4 regions of the Halomonas sp. KO116 genome follow, and region 4 is predicted to be linked to each of the others. Evidence: predicted binding sites of a transcription regulator. Region 4 holds the regulator's gene; each other region holds the start of a gene.

Region 1 (4,214 bases), 2.1 Mb from region 4:
GTAATGCTGCATATCCATATGGAGCCTTCGGATGCCGTCATTCGAGGCGTGATGGACGGCCACTTGCATGTCGGTGTAGTACCCGCAGTCAACCTACCGACCAGTTTAGAAAACCGACACCTTTACGACGAGCCTTCTTACCTTTACTGCGCAGCGGGTCATCCACTGTTTCATCAGCATGACGATACGCTTAGTACTGAGGATATCGCCCAACACTTCGCTATTTCGCCTCGCTATCCGCTACCGTTCGAGGCACGCCAAGCCCATGATGCTCTCTCGCTTCGCGCTTCGGCCTCTGATCGGGAAGGCGCAGCATTTTTAATTCTGACCGGGCGTTTTATCGGCTTTCTTCCAGAGCACGTGGCCGAACAGTGGGTCGCGGCAGGCAAAATGCGCTCTCTGCTGAGTGCTACACAACACTATCGCATTCCCTTTGTGCTGATCACTCGCCACGACCGCCGCCCCAACCGAGTGGTGGATGCGTTTTTGAATTTAATTAAAAGCAGCTAAGGTAAAAAACCCGGCACGATAAAGCCGGGTTTAAACGGCTTAACGCTGCTCGGTTGCTTCGCTGGCCATGATGGGCTCGGGCCCCGCCTGAGGCGATGACGCCAACACCTGGCTTGCAACAAAATAAACAATGGCCCCCAGCGCCGAGCCGGTAAACCAGCCGTAGTCGTAGAACCAGTTCATCGTCCCTGTCACCAATGAAATTAAGGTGAGTAGTACCGGCACGCCAAAGGCGATAAAACCAGCCATGTTCACCGCAGGGTAGGCATGGTTATCCATATACAGGCTCGGTATATCGAGGCGCTGCTTTTTAATCAGAAAATAATCGACCGCCATAATGCCTGCGATAGGGCCAAGCAGGCTTGAGTACCCGAGCAGCCAGTTCGAATACATCTGTTCAAGTGACACGCCTGGAGGAATGACCCCCGCTTTTTGTAAAAGATCGTAGCCCATCAGCAGCACGCCCACCGCACCGGTCATCAGCACACCGCGGGTCTGATTGATCAATTTGGGCGCAATATTCTGAAAGTCGTTGGTAGGCGAAACAATATTCGACGCCGTATTGGTCGAAATGGTGGCGATAATGATCAACAGCATCGCCATGACTACCCAGAAGGGACTGTCGATATAGCCAATCAACCGCACCGGGTCAGCAACGGTTTGCCCCACCAGCGTCTCAGACGCCGCGGTCAATACAACGCCGAGCGCGGCAAAGAAGAACATCGTCAACGGCAGCCCGATGATCTGGCCAGCAATCTGGTCTTTCTGGCTTTTAGCAAAGCGGCTGAAGTCAGGGATATTAAGTGACAACGTGGCCCAAAAGCCCACCATGGCGGTTAAGCCAGCAAAGAAGTAGCCATACACCGGCGCTCCTTCAGGACGCGACGGCGGTTGTGCCAACAGCTCGGTCATTGACATGTTCGGCCACGCCCACATCATCAACCCGACGCCCACCGCCAACAGTAACGGCGCGGCTAACGTTTCCAACCACTTAATCGATTCGGCCCCACGAATCACTACGTAGAGATTCATTGCCCCGAACACAAAAAAGCCAATCACCTCCCCCACACCGCCAAGCGCCGCCCAGGCGGGAATCAACTCAGACAACAGTAAATGAATCGCCAACCCGCCAAACATAGTCTGAATACCGAACCAGCCGCAGCCCACCAATGCCCTCACCAGGCAAGGCACATTGGACCCTAAGATACCGAAGGATGAACGTAAAACGACAGGAAAAGGAATGCCAAATTTAGTGCCAGGAAAAGCGTTTAAGGTCAGCGGAATCAGCACAATGATATTCGCCAATAGAATGGCAAACAGCGCCTCTCCAACGCTTAGACCAAAATAAGCGGTCAATACGCCGCCTAGCGTATAGGTAGGCACACAAATCGACATACCCACCCATAGCGCTGCGATATTCCACTTACTCCAAGTGCGTTCACTGGCTTGGGTGGGAGCAATATCTTTGTTAAAGCGTGAACTGCTGCGTACATCGTTGCCTACATCAAGTTCAATCAGCCCGTCTCTATCCACCATCTGAGAGGTTGTTCCCGTCATTTTATCTATCCTCTGCAATGCGTTACCCAGTCACGCTCTCTTAAGGACCTTCACGGTCAGTGGAGCTTCTAAACAGAATCAAAAGCAATAAACGTGCCTACTTATAAAAGTAGAGGCATTAACTCATTGATTAAAAAGCTGCCTTACTGGACAACAATATTATTGTTAGCTGGTTAACTTTATCGATCATACTCCCAAAACAAAAATCGATTCAACAAAACTAGGTCAAAAAAAATATTTGCACCAACTTTAAACGTAATAATTTTCAAATGACCGCCAATATTACTATTAAGTACATGATTTACAATAATTAGTTAAAAAACCCAAAACAGTGCACTGGCTCACCAAAAGAGTGAATAAACTTTTTAAAAATAATAAAAACAAACAAACTCAACAGGTTAAATGAAAATTAAAAAACATAAGGTACAAACTTGATAAAACTACCCAACCAGCGATACTTTCAACAAAAGCTGTCTTATTTGTCAGCTTTATTAATTGTTTCTCCACACCCCATAGCCAAGCGCTTTAAACCAACAATCAGAGTGAGCGTCTCATGCAGAAGATGAAAATCGGCCTGATACAAATGGGTCTCAAAACCAGCACCGATCTTGAACCTGACGCTATTCGCGACGCCATGAACGAAGCCCACCTGCCGATGATTCAACAAGCGGCTGACCAGGGTGTGCAGGTGCTGTGCTTCCAGGAAGTTTTTAACCAACCCTACTTTTGCCCCAGCCAGGATGGCAAATGGTACGCCGCCGCCGAGCGAGTCCCCGAAGGCCCCACTTGCCAATTGATGCAGAAGCTCGCCGCGCAGCACCGTATGGTCATCATCGTTCCCATCTATGAAGAGACCGAAACCGGTGTTTACTACAATACCGCGGCCGTGTTCGACGCCGATGGCAGCTATCTGGGCAAGTATCACAAAACTCATATTCCCCAAGTGGCCGGTTTTTGGGAGAAATTCTTCTTTAAACCGGGCAACTCCAACTGGCCAGTCTTCGATACCGCCTACGGCAAAATCGGCGTGTATATCTGTTACGACCGCCACTTCCCCGAAGGCTGGCGGGCCCTGGCGCTCAACGGCGCCGAGGTGATCTTCAACCCCTCCGCCACCGTTGCAGGGCTGTCTCAGTATTTATGGGAGCTGGAACAACCCGCTTCAGCCGCCGCCAACGGCTGCTTTATCGCCGCAATCAACCGCGTGGGCACCGAGGCACCCTGGAATATCGGCGACTTCTACGGCTCCAGCTACATCGTTAACCCGCGCGGCAAGATCGAAGCCCAGGCCAGCGACACCGACGATGAACTGCTGGTGCATGAGATTGATTTGGATATGGTGCGCGAGGTGCGTAACAACTGGCAGTTTTTCCGCGACCGCCGCCCAGAGACCTACACCCGCCTAACCGATGGCGAATAAGCCCCCTCAAACAATTATCTAAGGAGCGAACCATGAGCTTATTGATCAAGGGCGGCACCGTTGTCACCCACGCGGATACCTACCGCGCCGATGTGCTGTGTGTAGACGGTAAAATCCACGCCATTGGTACCGATTTAGCTATCCCCGACGATTGCGAGATCGTCGATGCCAGCGACCAGCTGGTAATGCCCGGCGGCATCGACCCGCATACTCATATGCAGATGCCGTTTATGGGCGCGGTGGCCAGTGAGGATTTTTATACCGGCACCGCCGCGGCCATGGCGGGCGGCACCACGACCATTATTGATTTTGTGATTCCCAGCCCCGGCCAGTCGCTGCTGGAAGCCTTTGAAACCTGGCAGGGCTGGGCAGAAAAAGCCGCCACTGATTTCGCCTTCCACGTGGCGGTCACCTGGTGGGACGAGAGCGTCAAAGAGGAGATGGGCACACTAGTGCGGGAACACGGGGTCAACAGCTTCAAGCACTTTATGGCCTACAAAGGCGCCATCATGGCCACCGATGATATTTTGGTGGAAAGTTTTTCGCGCTGCCTAGAGCTAGGCGCAATCCCCACGGTACACGCTGAAAACGGCGAGCTGGTGTACCACATGCAGCAAAAGCTGCTCGCCCAGGGTATTACCGGCCCAGAAGCCCACCCGCTTTCCCGCCCGCCCCAGGTAGAAGGCGAAGCGGCCAGCCGGGCGATTCGCATTGCCAGCACGTTAGG
Region 2 (4,214 bases), 340 kb from region 4:
CTGCTAAAGGTAATACCCTGAGTGGCTAATTTTCGATACAGCGCTTTTGAGATATCCAAACTCATCCGGTTTAAGCCACCGTTGGGATCATCTTCACTAACCGGTTGATGCTTGTGGTCGTAGGCATCGGCAATATCGACTTGGCAGAGCTGGCGCAGTGAGTAGTTACGCTGCAGCTCCGATAGCACACCGATTTCCAGCCCCCAATCAGCGGGGATACGAATGCCTTCCAGCACTTCGCTACGCATCGCAAACTCACCTGAAAGTGGATAACGGAAGCTATCCAAGTAGTCAAGATAGGGCAGCGGCCCACAGACGGTTTTCAGCGCCCGCAGCAACGGCGTAACTAACAACCGAGAAACCCGGCCATTTAGCTTGCCTTCCGCAATGCGGGGATAATAGCCTTTGCAAAAACTGTAGTTGAAATTGGGGTGGGCCACCGGGTACATCAACCGCGCCAGCAGGCCACGCTCGTAGGTGAGAATATCGCAATCGTGCAGCCCGACCACCGTCGAGCGCCCAGATGACAACATATAACCTGCGCAGTACCACACATTGCGTCCTTTGCCTGGCTCCAACGCCCCTAGCCCATGCTCTTCCAGTTCCGCATCGAGCGCTTTCAGGCGCGGGCCATCGTTCCATAAAATGCGCGTATGCTGCGGCAGACGCGAGAAAAATTCGCGTGCGTATAAAAACTGTTCGCGGTCGGCGCGATCCAGACCAATAACAATCTCATTGAGGTAAGGGACCTTAACCAGTTCATCAACAATCGCTGAAAGCGCAGGTCCTTCCAATTCGGAAAAAAGCGACGGTAGAATCAAGCCCATCGGCCGCCGTCGGGAAAATTGGCATAGCTCCTCTTCAAGTGCCTCGACTGAACGCTTAGTCAGGTTATGGAAGTCGGTAATAATCCCATTTTGATGAAAGTCACTCATGCGCTTGCCTCCCTGGATTCATGGAACGGTTCTCAAATACCGAACTGTTCTCAAATAACAACAGCATCATCTTTCTCCGCCGTCGCTAAACGGCGGTCGTCTCGCCCCCACCAGTGGGCAACCCCCTCTGCCCAGCCGGTCGGCCCTGTTGCTTCCGTGCGATATAGCGAAGTATTACGCGGCTCTACGACTAAGTTGTGACAACCGCGGATGACGACGGCTTGATCAACCGCTTCAAGCATAGAGATATCGTTCGGTCCATCACCCAGCCCTAACGAGAGAGGCGTGCGGCCTCTTAATGCCGTAAAACGTTTCACTAACCACTCTACTGCACTGCCTTTATCCGCCGAGCGCCCCATGACATGCCAAAAACGCCCGCCTTGCGTTAGCTGTAGGCCATCCCCCTCCAGAGCAGCACGAAACGTCTCTAATGCTGAGTCACTGTCTTTCCATAACAACGGCTCACTGCCTTCCCGCTGCCGCGCATCACGGGCGCGGGGCTCGTCCAATCCAGTCAGCTCCATGACGTCCTGCACACTCAGCTCACCCATTCGGGTAAATTGAAACCCCAGGCGCTCGCGCCACACCTTTAAGCGCGCACGAATAAAGCCAACATCCACCCCTGGGTGTTTAATCACAACGCCATCGCGACCGCTACCAGGGCGGTCTAACCGCGCATGGCACCAACCTGGCGGCAGGCCAATCACCGCTCCATTCTCAGCGATAAAAGGCGTACCCGTCAGGCCCAACGCTTCGCGCAGCGGAATCAACTCCGCACGGGTTTTACTGGTGACCGGAATGACCGGCACACCCATTTGTTTTAAACGAGCAAGCCACGGCGCGGCGGGACTAAAGTCATAACTATGGTGATCCAGCAGCGAGCCATCTAAATCGGTCACTACCAGACGCGGCTGAAACGCTGGGTCTACCGGCGATGGTGACGGAGAAGGCGACGGAGAAAGCGGCGCTGAAAAATGATTGGATTCCGGCATGGCACTACCTCTATTCGGTCTTAGCACATCGTCAAGACAGTAGCCTGCGATGCCCTATGGCGATGACCAACGAGTAGTTGGCTATGAAAAGGATAGCAAGTTATAAGCCAAATCAGAGAAGTGTAGCTTTAGCAGGGGGTTACCGGGGATTTTTAGATTTTTATGGCGCACCACACTCCCAAGCACCAAAAGGAAGCAGCCTGAATGCACCAAAATAATGCATGGAACACAATAGTGCACTGTCGCACCGATACCCATTAAAAAAATGAGACAAAACTTTAAAAAACTGAGACAGTACTTGGCAACGCCTCATAAATAGCTATACTCAAATTGTAACCACTGGTGGTCTTGTATACCCCTCACCTGATGCCAGTGGGCTGCAGTGAACCAAGCCCTTTCATGCCCGCCTCCCCCGGCGGGTTTTTTTATGCGCTACCACAACAGAGACAAAAAACGGGTGGCCCGCATGGGTCACCCGTTTTTTGGGCTGTCCTTAGCCAGGAGAATCGCTATAGCGACTACTTATAAACAGGCAGCCGTGCGCAGACGTCAGCCACTTTATCCAGCACCTTCGCTTCAATGGCGCTGGTGTCTTCGCCTTTGGCCAGGACGTCCAGAATGTCGCAGATCCAGCCAGCCAGCTGGGTACACTCTTCTTCGCCGAAACCGCGTGTGGTGACTGCCGGCGTGCCAATACGCAGGCCGGAGGTGACGAACGGGCTTTGCGGGTCGTTAGGAACGGCGTTCTTGTTGACGGTGATGTGGGCACGGCCAAGCGCCGCATCGGCGTCTTTACCGGTTACGCCCTGCTTGATCAGCGAGAGCAGGAACAGGTGGTCTTCAGTGCCGCCGGAGACGATGTCGTAACCGCGGTCGATAAACACCTTGGCCATGGCCTTGGCGTTTTTCACCACCTGCTGCTGGTAGGTTTTGAACTCAGGCGCCATGGCTTCTTTGAAGCAAACTGCCTTGGCAGCAATCACGTGCATCAAGGGGCCGCCCTGGCCACCGGGGAATACCGCCGACTGCAGCTTCTTCTCGATATCCGCGTCGTTTTCTGCCGAGAGAATCACACCACTACGCGGGCCGCGCAGCGTTTTATGGGTGGTAGACGTGACCACGTGCGCATGGGGCAAGGGGCTCGGGTAAACACCCGCCGCTACCAAGCCTGAGACGTGCGCCATATCGACCAGTAAGTAAGCGCCCACTTCATCGGCGATTTCGCGAAACTTGGCCCAATCCACAATTTGCGAATAGGCAGAGAAACCGGCAATGATCATTTTGGGCTTGTGCTCACGAGCAAGCTGGGCCACTTGGTCGTAATCGATCAGCTCTTGGTCATTGAGGCCGTACTGAATGGCATTGTAGTGCTTGCCCGAAAAGCTCGGCTTGGCGCCGTGAGTCAGGTGACCGCCAGCATCCAGGCTCATGCCTAGAATGGTGTCGCCTGGCTTAACCAGTGCCTGAAAAACGGCGCTGTTGGCTTGCGAGCCCGAATGGGGCTGTACGTTGACATAGGTAGCGCCGAACAGCTCTTTGGCGTAATCAATCGCTAGGTTTTCAGCGATATCGACGAATTCACAACCGCCGTAGTAACGCTTGCCGGGGTAACCTTCGGCGTATTTATTGGTCAGCTGGCTGCCCTGGGCTTCGAGTACGCGGGGGCTGGCGTAGTTTTCGGAAGCAATCAGTTCGATGTGGGCTTCCTGGCGCGCCACTTCTTTCTGCATGGCATCAAACAGCACATCATCGAATCCGGCAATTGACATATCACGGCTGAACATCGGCGGGAACCTCGTAACGAGAAAGGATCATCATGGAAGAAGCGAGGCCGGTATCATAACGCAGCCTGTCACTACTTTCATCGCATCCGCGTCAGGTCGTGCATGAGCGTGCTTCATGTTGTGCGAGTCAGCAAAGGTTGACCGATTGGGCAATAACGCTTTTCGGTGTCATTCCGAATAGCCTCTTCTTTGTCATTGCGAACGCAGTGAAGCAATCTCAACACTATCCGCCCATTTGCATTTTCCTTCACTCTGAAAAATACTGTATATTCATACAACACTTTAAGAGTCAGGATGCCGACAATGCCGGGCCAGTCTTCTCATTTTACCCCCGCCTTGCCGTTAAGCGCCCAGCCGCTGCCGTATTTAACCTTTTTGGGCCGCGCTGGCTTTAGTGGTTTTCCTTCGCCTGCGCAGGATTACGAGCCGTGCACGCTGGATCTCAATACCCGGCTGGTTAAAAACCCTACCCAGACGTTTTATGTCACCGCTACCGGTAACAG
Region 3 (4,214 bases), on a different replicon from region 4:
ATGGTGAGCGGCTGGCCTTCATCCGTCGCTGCAGAATCCTAGGCCTGTCACTGGCTGAGATTCACGAACTACAGAGCTATCAGGACGACCCTCATCAGCCTTGTACCGCCGTCAACGCCTTGCTCGATGATCACATCTCTCATGTGCGGTCGCAGATAACCGCTCTGCAAGCGCTTGAGAAACAACTCGTTTCACTGAGAGCGAGTTGCAACGATGACCGGGAAGTTGAGGCGTGTGGGGTTCTTGCTGGAATTAGCGAAGGAAACATGCACCAGCAGTAGGTGAAGCATCAACCAGATAATCCGATGAGATGCCGGTCTGTCTCACTCTCATGCAAAGGTAAGATCAACCATTTAATCCGCTTACCCATTAATATCTGCCCAAAACCTGAGTATTTCATTAACTCTCAAGAACTATATCAAGCCGCAAACTCATTCAAGCGACCTCCATGCGGTCAAAATGCATATTGTAACCTCGCACGCACTTCATCTCCGCTAGCGCCATTGGCTTCTTCGCCATCCATGTAGCTCATTCCAAGTCGAACATTCTTGTTGGCGTAATAGTTAACGCCCAGTGTTGTTTGCTCACCGTCGGTCGTGGCCAGCCCCACATCACTGTATTTTCCGTCACCATCCTCAAAGCGGGCAACAACTTCCCAGGCCCCTTTGGGTGATGCCGGTTTTACCCGCTTGAATGCTCCGGCTTTGTAAGGACGGCTTTCGCCGGTGATGATCCAGCCAAGCTGTACGTAATAGCCATCAACATCCACCTGGCCTTCCTCGGAATCGAAATATTCGGCCTGGGCATGGAAGGGCCCGAAAGCGCCGGCCAATTCCAGATTAAACGTATCGACCTCATTGGCCTGAGTGTCGGCATCACGCGTGGTATAACCCGCACCAAGATGAACAACAGCATTATTCGTTTGAACGGGTGCAACCGTGCCCCGTGCGGTTACTGCCGTGTTATTGAAGTCGTCGCTGCCATCGCCGTCTGCCTCGAAATAGCCGATACCGTAGGTCCAGTTGCTGCCTTTGCCACTGAGCTGGATGCCGCCGCTGCGACCGGGGGTATAACGCTCGGTCATGGCGGATCGCTCAAGGGCCGAGATGTCTTTTGAACTCGTTAATTGTTCCAGGCCGAATGGCTCTTTCTGCTTACCAATAGTCACGGTTGCCGTCGAGCCAAATCCCAGGTAGCGAATGTACAGGTCCTCAGCGTTCCCGCCGTCGGCGCCATCACTCTCAGCCACGTTGAACTGGGCTTTGTACGCCCAGTCGCCAAAGTGGCCCTTGGCGTAGAGGCGTGCCCGGCGCACGTCGAAATCGGTAGTGTCAACACCGTTGGCGTCAGACTGCGTGGCGTCGTAATCCCATTGAAGGCGCCCGCCGAGCTGAAAAGACGCAGAATTGTCAGACGTTTTCACCTTGATACCGCTCTCGGTATCGATCACAAGGTCTTTGCCGCTGGTCGTAACAGTTCCGGCCTGTGCAGCAGAAGCGGCAGAAATCGCCAAAGCCAAGCCCAAATATTTCTTGCTCATGATCTGTCTCACCTTTTTGGTTTGCTTATGTGTGTTGAAGCGCTATTAAAGCCTACTTGGCAAAGATTACAGAATAGTTACAGAGAATGGCATCAAAACAGGGCGCCGGTCCGGGTCAGTGACAGGTTCTGGGGCGCTAGGTGTTGCGGTCGTTTTTCGGGGGCAAGCTCAGAATGCGCCGATTTGTCTCTATAATTATGATAAACAAGAATAAATAAGATGTGGCAGGAATTTTGCTAAATCATATTTGGAGCAATGAAACCCAACCGAAGGTATCCATTATGAAGAAGCAGTTTTTCACCAAATCAGGTTTTATCAGTATCACTTTGCTTGCAGCACTTCAGGCTGCGCCCGCCATTGTTAGCGCTGACGTCAGCTCAAATGTGAGCGCCAGCAGCAACTATCTGTTCCGGGGCGTCACCCAGACAGACGGGGCTGCGGCTGTCCAGGGAGGGTTGGATTATGAGCATGCGTCGGGCTTCTACGCCGGTGGTTGGGGTTCCAATGTCGATTTTGGTGACGGCACCAGCTATGAGCTTGATCTTTATGCCGGATTCTCCGGCTCTGTGGAAGAACTGGGTTATGACGTTGGGTACATTTATTATGCGTATCCTGACGCGCCGGGCTCCATCGACTTCGGCGAACTGTACGGCGAGATCAGTTATGGCATTGCGGCCATCGGCCTGGCCTACACGATCAACAGCGACACCAGTGGTGATGGGGTGTTCGTGCAGGGGGATGCCTATTACTACGCCTCTGTTGGGGTGCCTCTGGAGGACAGCTACAGTGCCGGTGTGACGCTTGGCTATTACGACTTCGCTGATGACGGCAAGGCTTCTGTCGGCGAGGCAAGTTATTCACACGTCGCCGCCAACGTTACAAAGGATGCGGGAAACTTCGGTTCTTTCAGTGTTAACGTGGAGTACGCGGACATTGAGTCAACCGACGCGCTTGGCTCTGTCAACTCGGATGATCCGAAGTTCTGGCTGGGTTGGAGCAGGAGTTTCTGATCGGCCAAGTGATCACAAGCAATTCAGATCCAGAATAAAAAGCCGGCCCAAATGACGGGCCGGTTTTTATTTATCATGCAAGAACCCACCATCGTGCGCCTGCCTTGACGCCCGGTGACTCGACATCCTCGCCCTTACCTCTGCCCCCCCCCTGCCGCCAAAGCTCATTTCTTATCCGGTGCCTGAATTTCAAACTGTATTAAAGGTTTGTCTGTAAGGTCGCTCCGGAATCCCACGCAAAAATGCTGACTCACTGACCTCAGTCAAACAGCCAGGATGATACTGAATGAACAAACGATTGTTGTTGTGCGCGATGATAGTTCCGGGAGCCTTGGCCGTCTCTCCCATGGTGTCGGCCCAGGCACAAGAGAGTGTGTCGCTGAAAGAATATCAGCAGGCCAAAGCCAGCCAGGCTGTTTCCCTGAACCAGGCCATGGTGATGGCTTTCGAGAACAGCCCGGTATTGGCTTTGAGGCGGGCCGCGGTCTCGATACAGCAGGGACAGTTATGTTTGATATTCGATTTCTACGGCCGACTCGTCTCCACAATGAATGAAGAGTTCCCCTTTCGCTGAATTTGAAGATGAAAACTGAAACCAACCACGGCCAGACTTTTCACGACCATCATCATTTCCAGACCAAGAAAACTCGACTCGCCCTCCATCATCTGGAATGCGGTAGTCGATTTGGCCCTCAACTGCTCCGAATACAAAAAAGCCGAGGCCATCTTCATCGAACTGGAAGTATCCGGGCTCGATAAGATCAACAAAGTCTTGATCCCACATTTCCATCCACTTAATTCGCCAGCGTCCAACGACTTTACTCAAACTACCTCCTTAAAACATAACAGTGATTATACGCCCTTCAACATAACACTATTGAGCGCGCCAGCATGATTATTGATGTTATATCGCCACTCAAACAGGCATAAACCACTGTTTCTAATACCTGAATCCGTGAAGCCGGCGCCGACACTTTCCCTATCACCGCCAGCGAGCACTTTTTGATCATTCGCCCCGTGCAAGTTGGCTTTCGCAAGCCCGTTATTGCCAAAACCCACCGTGCTGATCGGTGCTGACGGCCCGTTTTGTCATGCCTTTCCACCCGCCAGGCACGACATATCTGGCGATCGCGTGTCGCTTGGAACTGCTTGTGGATAGAGTGTCGCCGATTGACGGTCAGCATGGCGTTCCTCGTGGATAACGCAGTCGGCTCCGCAGCGTCTTGAGCACCGTCATGCGCCCGATATCCTGCCCGAAGTCGAGGATGATCTGCCGTGCCTTGTGAATCACGAGAGCCGCACGGTGCACCAGCTCTTGTAGCACGGTGCGCAGCCGGCGCCGCTTGGCCGGGTGGCGAACCGGGCTCAGCTCGCCGGTCATGCCCAGCTGTCCCATCAGGCGCAGGATGTTGTAGGCCAACTGGGCGAGATGCAGGATCAGATCGTTGGTGGCGAACTTGCCGGACGGCAAGCGCTCCAGGTCGAGATCGGTCTTGATCTCGCTGTGAAACTGCTCATGGGTGGCATGCGCCTGGTAGCGCTTGATCACCGCCTCCGGCGCCTCGTCCAGGCTGGTCCACCAGCCTTCCAACTCATAGTCCGGTTCGAGCAGCAACTGGCCATCGCGATCGGCGGTGCGCTCTACCAGGCGCATCACGCGTTGG
Region 4 (4,214 bases):
GAAAAGCAATATTGCGTTGCCGCAGCTCCTCTAACATAGAGGGCAGTCGCTCTAGCGCGCCAGGCAAGTTACGTGCGTCAATGCTGACCGCCAAATGGGCTCGGTCGCCCTGGTCGCGTAGTTCGTCCACCAACGAACCCAGCAGCATGGCAGGAAGGTTATCAATCGCATAATAGCCAAGGTCCTCGAGCGCTTGTAAGGCGATAGATTTACCTGACCCAGAGCGGCCGCTAATGATCACAAGTTGCATAGAGTCTCTCTTTGCTTTGATCAAGCTGCGTTAAGGGGGTGAGCGCAAATCAACCTGCCGTTGAGTACCGCTTGGCAGGCTTAGGCCTTCAGGAGATTGTTTGCTCACGAATTTTAGCGGTAAGCAACTCAAGTAGTTCGCGCTGGCTGCCTGCTTTACGCAGCTTCTGACGCGTATCTGCATCGTTCATGATGGTCGCTACCTGGCCGAGCAGAGAGAGATGTGTGTCATCAGCCTCTTCTGGAACTAGCAATACAAACACCAGATCCACCGGGTCGCCGTCGATAGCATCAAAATCAATTGCTTCTGCGAGTTTTAAAAAACCAGCGATTGGGGCAGAGCAGTGAGGGCTACGCGCGTGGGGAATAGCCACGCCGTTACCAATCCCGGTACTGCCTAAGCGTTCACGGCCAATTAAACGGCTAAACACTTCTTGACTGTCCAGACTGGGGATATTTTGGGCAATAAAGGTGCTGAAAAACTCCAGCACCCTTTTTTTGCTGCCCCCGGGGACGTCAAAGAGAACACGTTCCGGGGGGAGTATGGTTTCCAACGTCATTGAATTAACGCACGCCTGCGCCTTGGGCGCGAGCTTGTGCTTTTTCCTTATGTTTAACGAGTTGACGATCAATTTTGTCCGCTAATGCGTCAATTGCGGCGTACATATCACTGTCTAAGGCTTCCGCATGCAAATCTGCTCCTGCTGCGTGCAGTGTACAGGCTGCCTGTTGGCGCTCTTTCTCCACAGATAAGGTGACTTGCACCGTGGTTATATTGTCGTAATGGCGCTCTACACGTTCAAGCTTTTCATTGACATAGTCACGCAAGGCGTCAGTCAGTTCTACGTGATGACCAGTGATATTAACTTGCATTGACGTACTCCTTATCCATCGGACTGTACTTCGATTGTAACCCTTTTTGCCGCGTTGCAAAGCCCTTGTCGAGAGTTTCCCTAAAACGTTGATTTGTGCTAGCGCAAACGACGTCGCTCGCTAGAGGAGGGAATGCCCATGGCTTCACGGTATTTAGCCACCGTTCGACGCGCTACTTGAATTCCCCCCTCTCCTAATAGCGTGACTAAGCGGCTATCAGAAAGCGGCTTGCCTGGCGGCTCCTCTTGAACCAATTTCTTAAGCCGAGCGCGGATAGCGGTGCTTGAATGGCTGTCACCATCCTGGCCGCTGACTTGGCTTGAGAAAAAGTATTTGAGTTCAAATACGCCGCGAGGCGTATGAATAAATTTCTGAGTGGTCACCCTGGAAATAGTCGATTCGTGCATTTCCACGGCCTCGGCGATATCGGCCAATATGAGCGGCTTCATGGCTTCTTCGCCGTGTTCTAAAAAGCCAATTTGCCGGGTGATAATCTCGCGGCCAACGCGCAGTAGCGTATCGTTGCGGCTAGAGAGGCTCTTGATCAGCCAGCGCGCTTCCTGCAGGTGTTCTTTTAAAAACTGATTATCCTGACTTTTATCCGCACGCTTTATTAAGCTGGCGTAGTCGGGCTGAATGCGCAGTCTTGGCAATGCCTCAGGATTGAGCTCTAAGTGCCAGCCTTCGTGGTCATGGCGTACGACCAGGTCGGGCGTTACGTAACTATCATCGGTATCGCCATAGGCGCTGCCTGGGCGTGGATCAAGGCTACGAATAAGGAGAATGACATCAGCCAGCTGGTCATCATCGAGTCCCAGGCGGCGTTTAAGTAAGCGCATGTCATCTTTGCCTAGTGCTTCCAGAAACTGCCGTACTAAGCGGCGGGCAGGAACCAGCAACGGCGTGTCATCGGGAAGAGTGGCCAGCTGCAGCATCAGGCACTCACGCAGGTCGCGGGCGAATATTCCTGTTGGCTCAAATTGCTGAAGCTTAAGTAGAATGGTTTCTACTTCGCGCTGGCTAAGCCCATCGACGCCTTGGGCGCGAAGCCCTTCACGGATGTCGTTGAGCGGCTGGGTTAAATAGCCATTAGCATCTAGCGCGTCGATAAGACTTTCTGCGACAAGTTGCTCTCGCGCGCCAAAATCAGTCATGGCGAGCTGCCACTGCAAATGCCCATGAAGACTCTGGCCAGCCGCTTGGCGCTCAAAATCAGGTCCTTCGCTGCTGGTGCCGCCGTGACTGCCCATATCTTGGTAGGTATCAGACCAGTCACTATCTACCGAGAGCTCGGTGGGAATGCTCTCTGACCACTCTTCCTCTTTGGGCTCGCTGGCAGCCTGTTCGCCAAATTCATCCTCTTGTTCCAGCATGGGGTTGGCATCTAGGGCCTGCTGAATTTCTTGTCGTAAGTCCAGCGTTGATAGCTGTAACAGGGCAATGGCCTGCTGCAGCTGAGGTGTCATGGTCAGCTGTGTGCCGATGCGCAGTTGAAGAGAAGCTTTCATGACCATCTGAGAACCACTCGTTAATCAGAATGCTCCACCCTAGTGCGAGTAGGTCTCCGGTGCAAGTGCAATAAGCATGCCATTGGTAGTAAAGTTGTTGGAGAGCGCTAATTAGACGTGAAAAATAAGCTAGAGGCGGAAATCGGCGCCTAGATAAACCTCTCGCACTTTCTGGTTAGTGAGTATCGAGGCTGGAGAGCCGCTGGCGATGATTTGACCATCGCCTACGATGTAGGCGATGTCACAAATATCCAGGGTTTCGCGCACGTTGTGGTCGGTGATCAGTACGCCGATGTGGCGCTGCTTTAATGCCCGAATAATGGTTTTGATCTCGCCCACCGAAATGGGGTCTACGCCAGCAAAGGGTTCGTCCAGCAGAATGAATGCGGGTTCTGTCGCCAGTGAGCGAGCAATCTCCACACGCCTGCGTTCACCGCCTGAAAGGCTCATGCCCAGGTTGTCGCGAATATGGGTAATGTGAAAATCTTCAAGTAGCGCTTCCAGGCGCTGCTCGCGGTCGCTACGGCTGAGCTTTTTGCGCGTTTCGAGTATCGCCATAATATTATCGGCAACCGATAATTTACGAAAAATAGACGCTTCTTGCGGAAGGTAGCCGATACCCGCCGCAGCGCGTTCATGCATTGGGGCGCGGGTTAGATCTACATCGTCGATACCCACTTTGCCAGCATCGGATTTCACCAGCCCCACAATCATATAAAACGAGGTGGTTTTACCCGCGCCGTTAGGGCCCAGTAAGCCCACAACGCTACCTTGGGAGATCTCTAAATTGATGTCTTTAACGACTCGGCGTCGCTTATAGCTTTTGGCCAAGTGGTGGGCATATAGGGTTTTGATTGGCGTGGTGTCTGTAGTTGCCAAGGCTTGGCTCCCTATTGTTCGGGCTGAAGCGTCATACGTATGCGCTGGGTTTCGCTGCCGTCAACGTCAGAGCGGGCCTGAATGACTTCACGGTCAATAAAATACTCAAGGCGACCGCCGGTGAAGGTGTCTTCTTGTTGCGTTAATTCGGCTTGGTCGATCAGCTCAACGCGGCGTTCAGCGACATGATAAATAATGCGCCTTGCCCACCCTTCCGTAGGGCCTTCTTGCCCTTCAGCTTGATGACGTAAGTAGGCGCGCTCACCGGTGGAGGTCGCGCGGGAGAGCTCGCCTGCCTCGTTGCGTTCGATCTCTACTCGCTCGCCACGTAATTGCATTCCGCCTTGGCGAATATCGACATTGCCTGTATAGACAGCGGTTCCCGCTCGCTGGTCAAGGTCTAAGCGGTCGGCTTCGACTTCTACCGGGGCCTGGCTGTTTTGGGCCAGTGCCGAGAGCGGTACCGCAAGGGCAAAAAGGGCGCTATATAGCAGTGATTTCATGGCAAATCCTGTTAGCGTTGCGTGGCCGGAGGGTGCGTGCCACGCACATTATCAGTTAAGCGCACTTGGCTTTCGTTAAGCCAGACGTCCATGCGCGACGCGTTCATTTGCTGGGGTGGCTGTTGTAGCACTACCGGTGTTTCACTCCATGCATGCTGGTTTAGCCCGTCATAGTGCAATAATTCGGTATCTAACTGCCAAC

The links. The regulator sigma-54, encoded in region 4, starts transcription at its own class of promoters, with help from an activator protein. The targets are predictions, from matches to a motif close to TGGCACNNNNNTTGCTNT.
Region 1: the regulator sigma-54 is predicted to act here: its motif matches at 2,149-2,166, upstream of KO116_RS03545 (NCS1 family nucleobase:cation symporter-1).
Region 2: the regulator sigma-54 is predicted to act here: its motif matches at 2,020-2,037, upstream of KO116_RS14885 (HAD-IIB family hydrolase).
Region 3: the regulator sigma-54 is predicted to act here: its motif matches at 1,763-1,780, upstream of KO116_RS22100 (TorF family putative porin).

The regions. Positions count from the first base shown of each region.
Region 1 covers NZ_CP011052.1:759,476-763,689, reverse strand. Annotated here, with positions in the region: gene KO116_RS03550 (LysR family transcriptional regulator) at 1-510, shown strand, start outside; gene KO116_RS03545 (NCS1 family nucleobase:cation symporter-1) at 550-2,067, opposite strand; gene KO116_RS03540 (nitrilase-related carbon-nitrogen hydrolase) at 2,621-3,487, shown strand; gene hydA (dihydropyrimidinase) at 3,520-4,214, shown strand, end outside.
Region 2 covers NZ_CP011052.1:3,228,548-3,232,761, forward strand. Annotated here, with positions in the region: gene KO116_RS14880 (glycosyl transferase) at 1-935, opposite strand, end outside; gene KO116_RS14885 (HAD-IIB family hydrolase) at 986-1,927, opposite strand; gene glyA (serine hydroxymethyltransferase) at 2,446-3,711, opposite strand; gene KO116_RS14895 (LexA family protein) at 4,015-4,214, shown strand, end outside.
Region 3 covers NZ_CP011053.1:158,089-162,302, forward strand. Annotated here, with positions in the region: gene cadR (Cd(II)/Pb(II)-responsive transcriptional regulator) at 1-281, shown strand, start outside; gene KO116_RS22095 (OprO/OprP family phosphate-selective porin) at 455-1,540, opposite strand; gene KO116_RS22100 (TorF family putative porin) at 1,822-2,550, shown strand; gene KO116_RS24900 (hypothetical protein) at 3,056-3,376, opposite strand; gene KO116_RS22115 (IS1380 family transposase) at 3,728-4,214, opposite strand, start outside.
Region 4 covers NZ_CP011052.1:2,884,754-2,888,967, reverse strand. Annotated here, with positions in the region: gene rapZ (RNase adapter RapZ) at 1-250, opposite strand, end outside; gene KO116_RS13380 (PTS sugar transporter subunit IIA) at 339-809, opposite strand; gene hpf (ribosome hibernation-promoting factor, HPF/YfiA family) at 814-1,122, opposite strand; gene KO116_RS13370 (RNA polymerase factor sigma-54) at 1,221-2,636, opposite strand; gene lptB (LPS export ABC transporter ATP-binding protein) at 2,760-3,509, opposite strand; gene lptA (lipopolysaccharide transport periplasmic protein LptA) at 3,521-4,012, opposite strand; gene lptC (LPS export ABC transporter periplasmic protein LptC) at 4,024-4,214, opposite strand, start outside.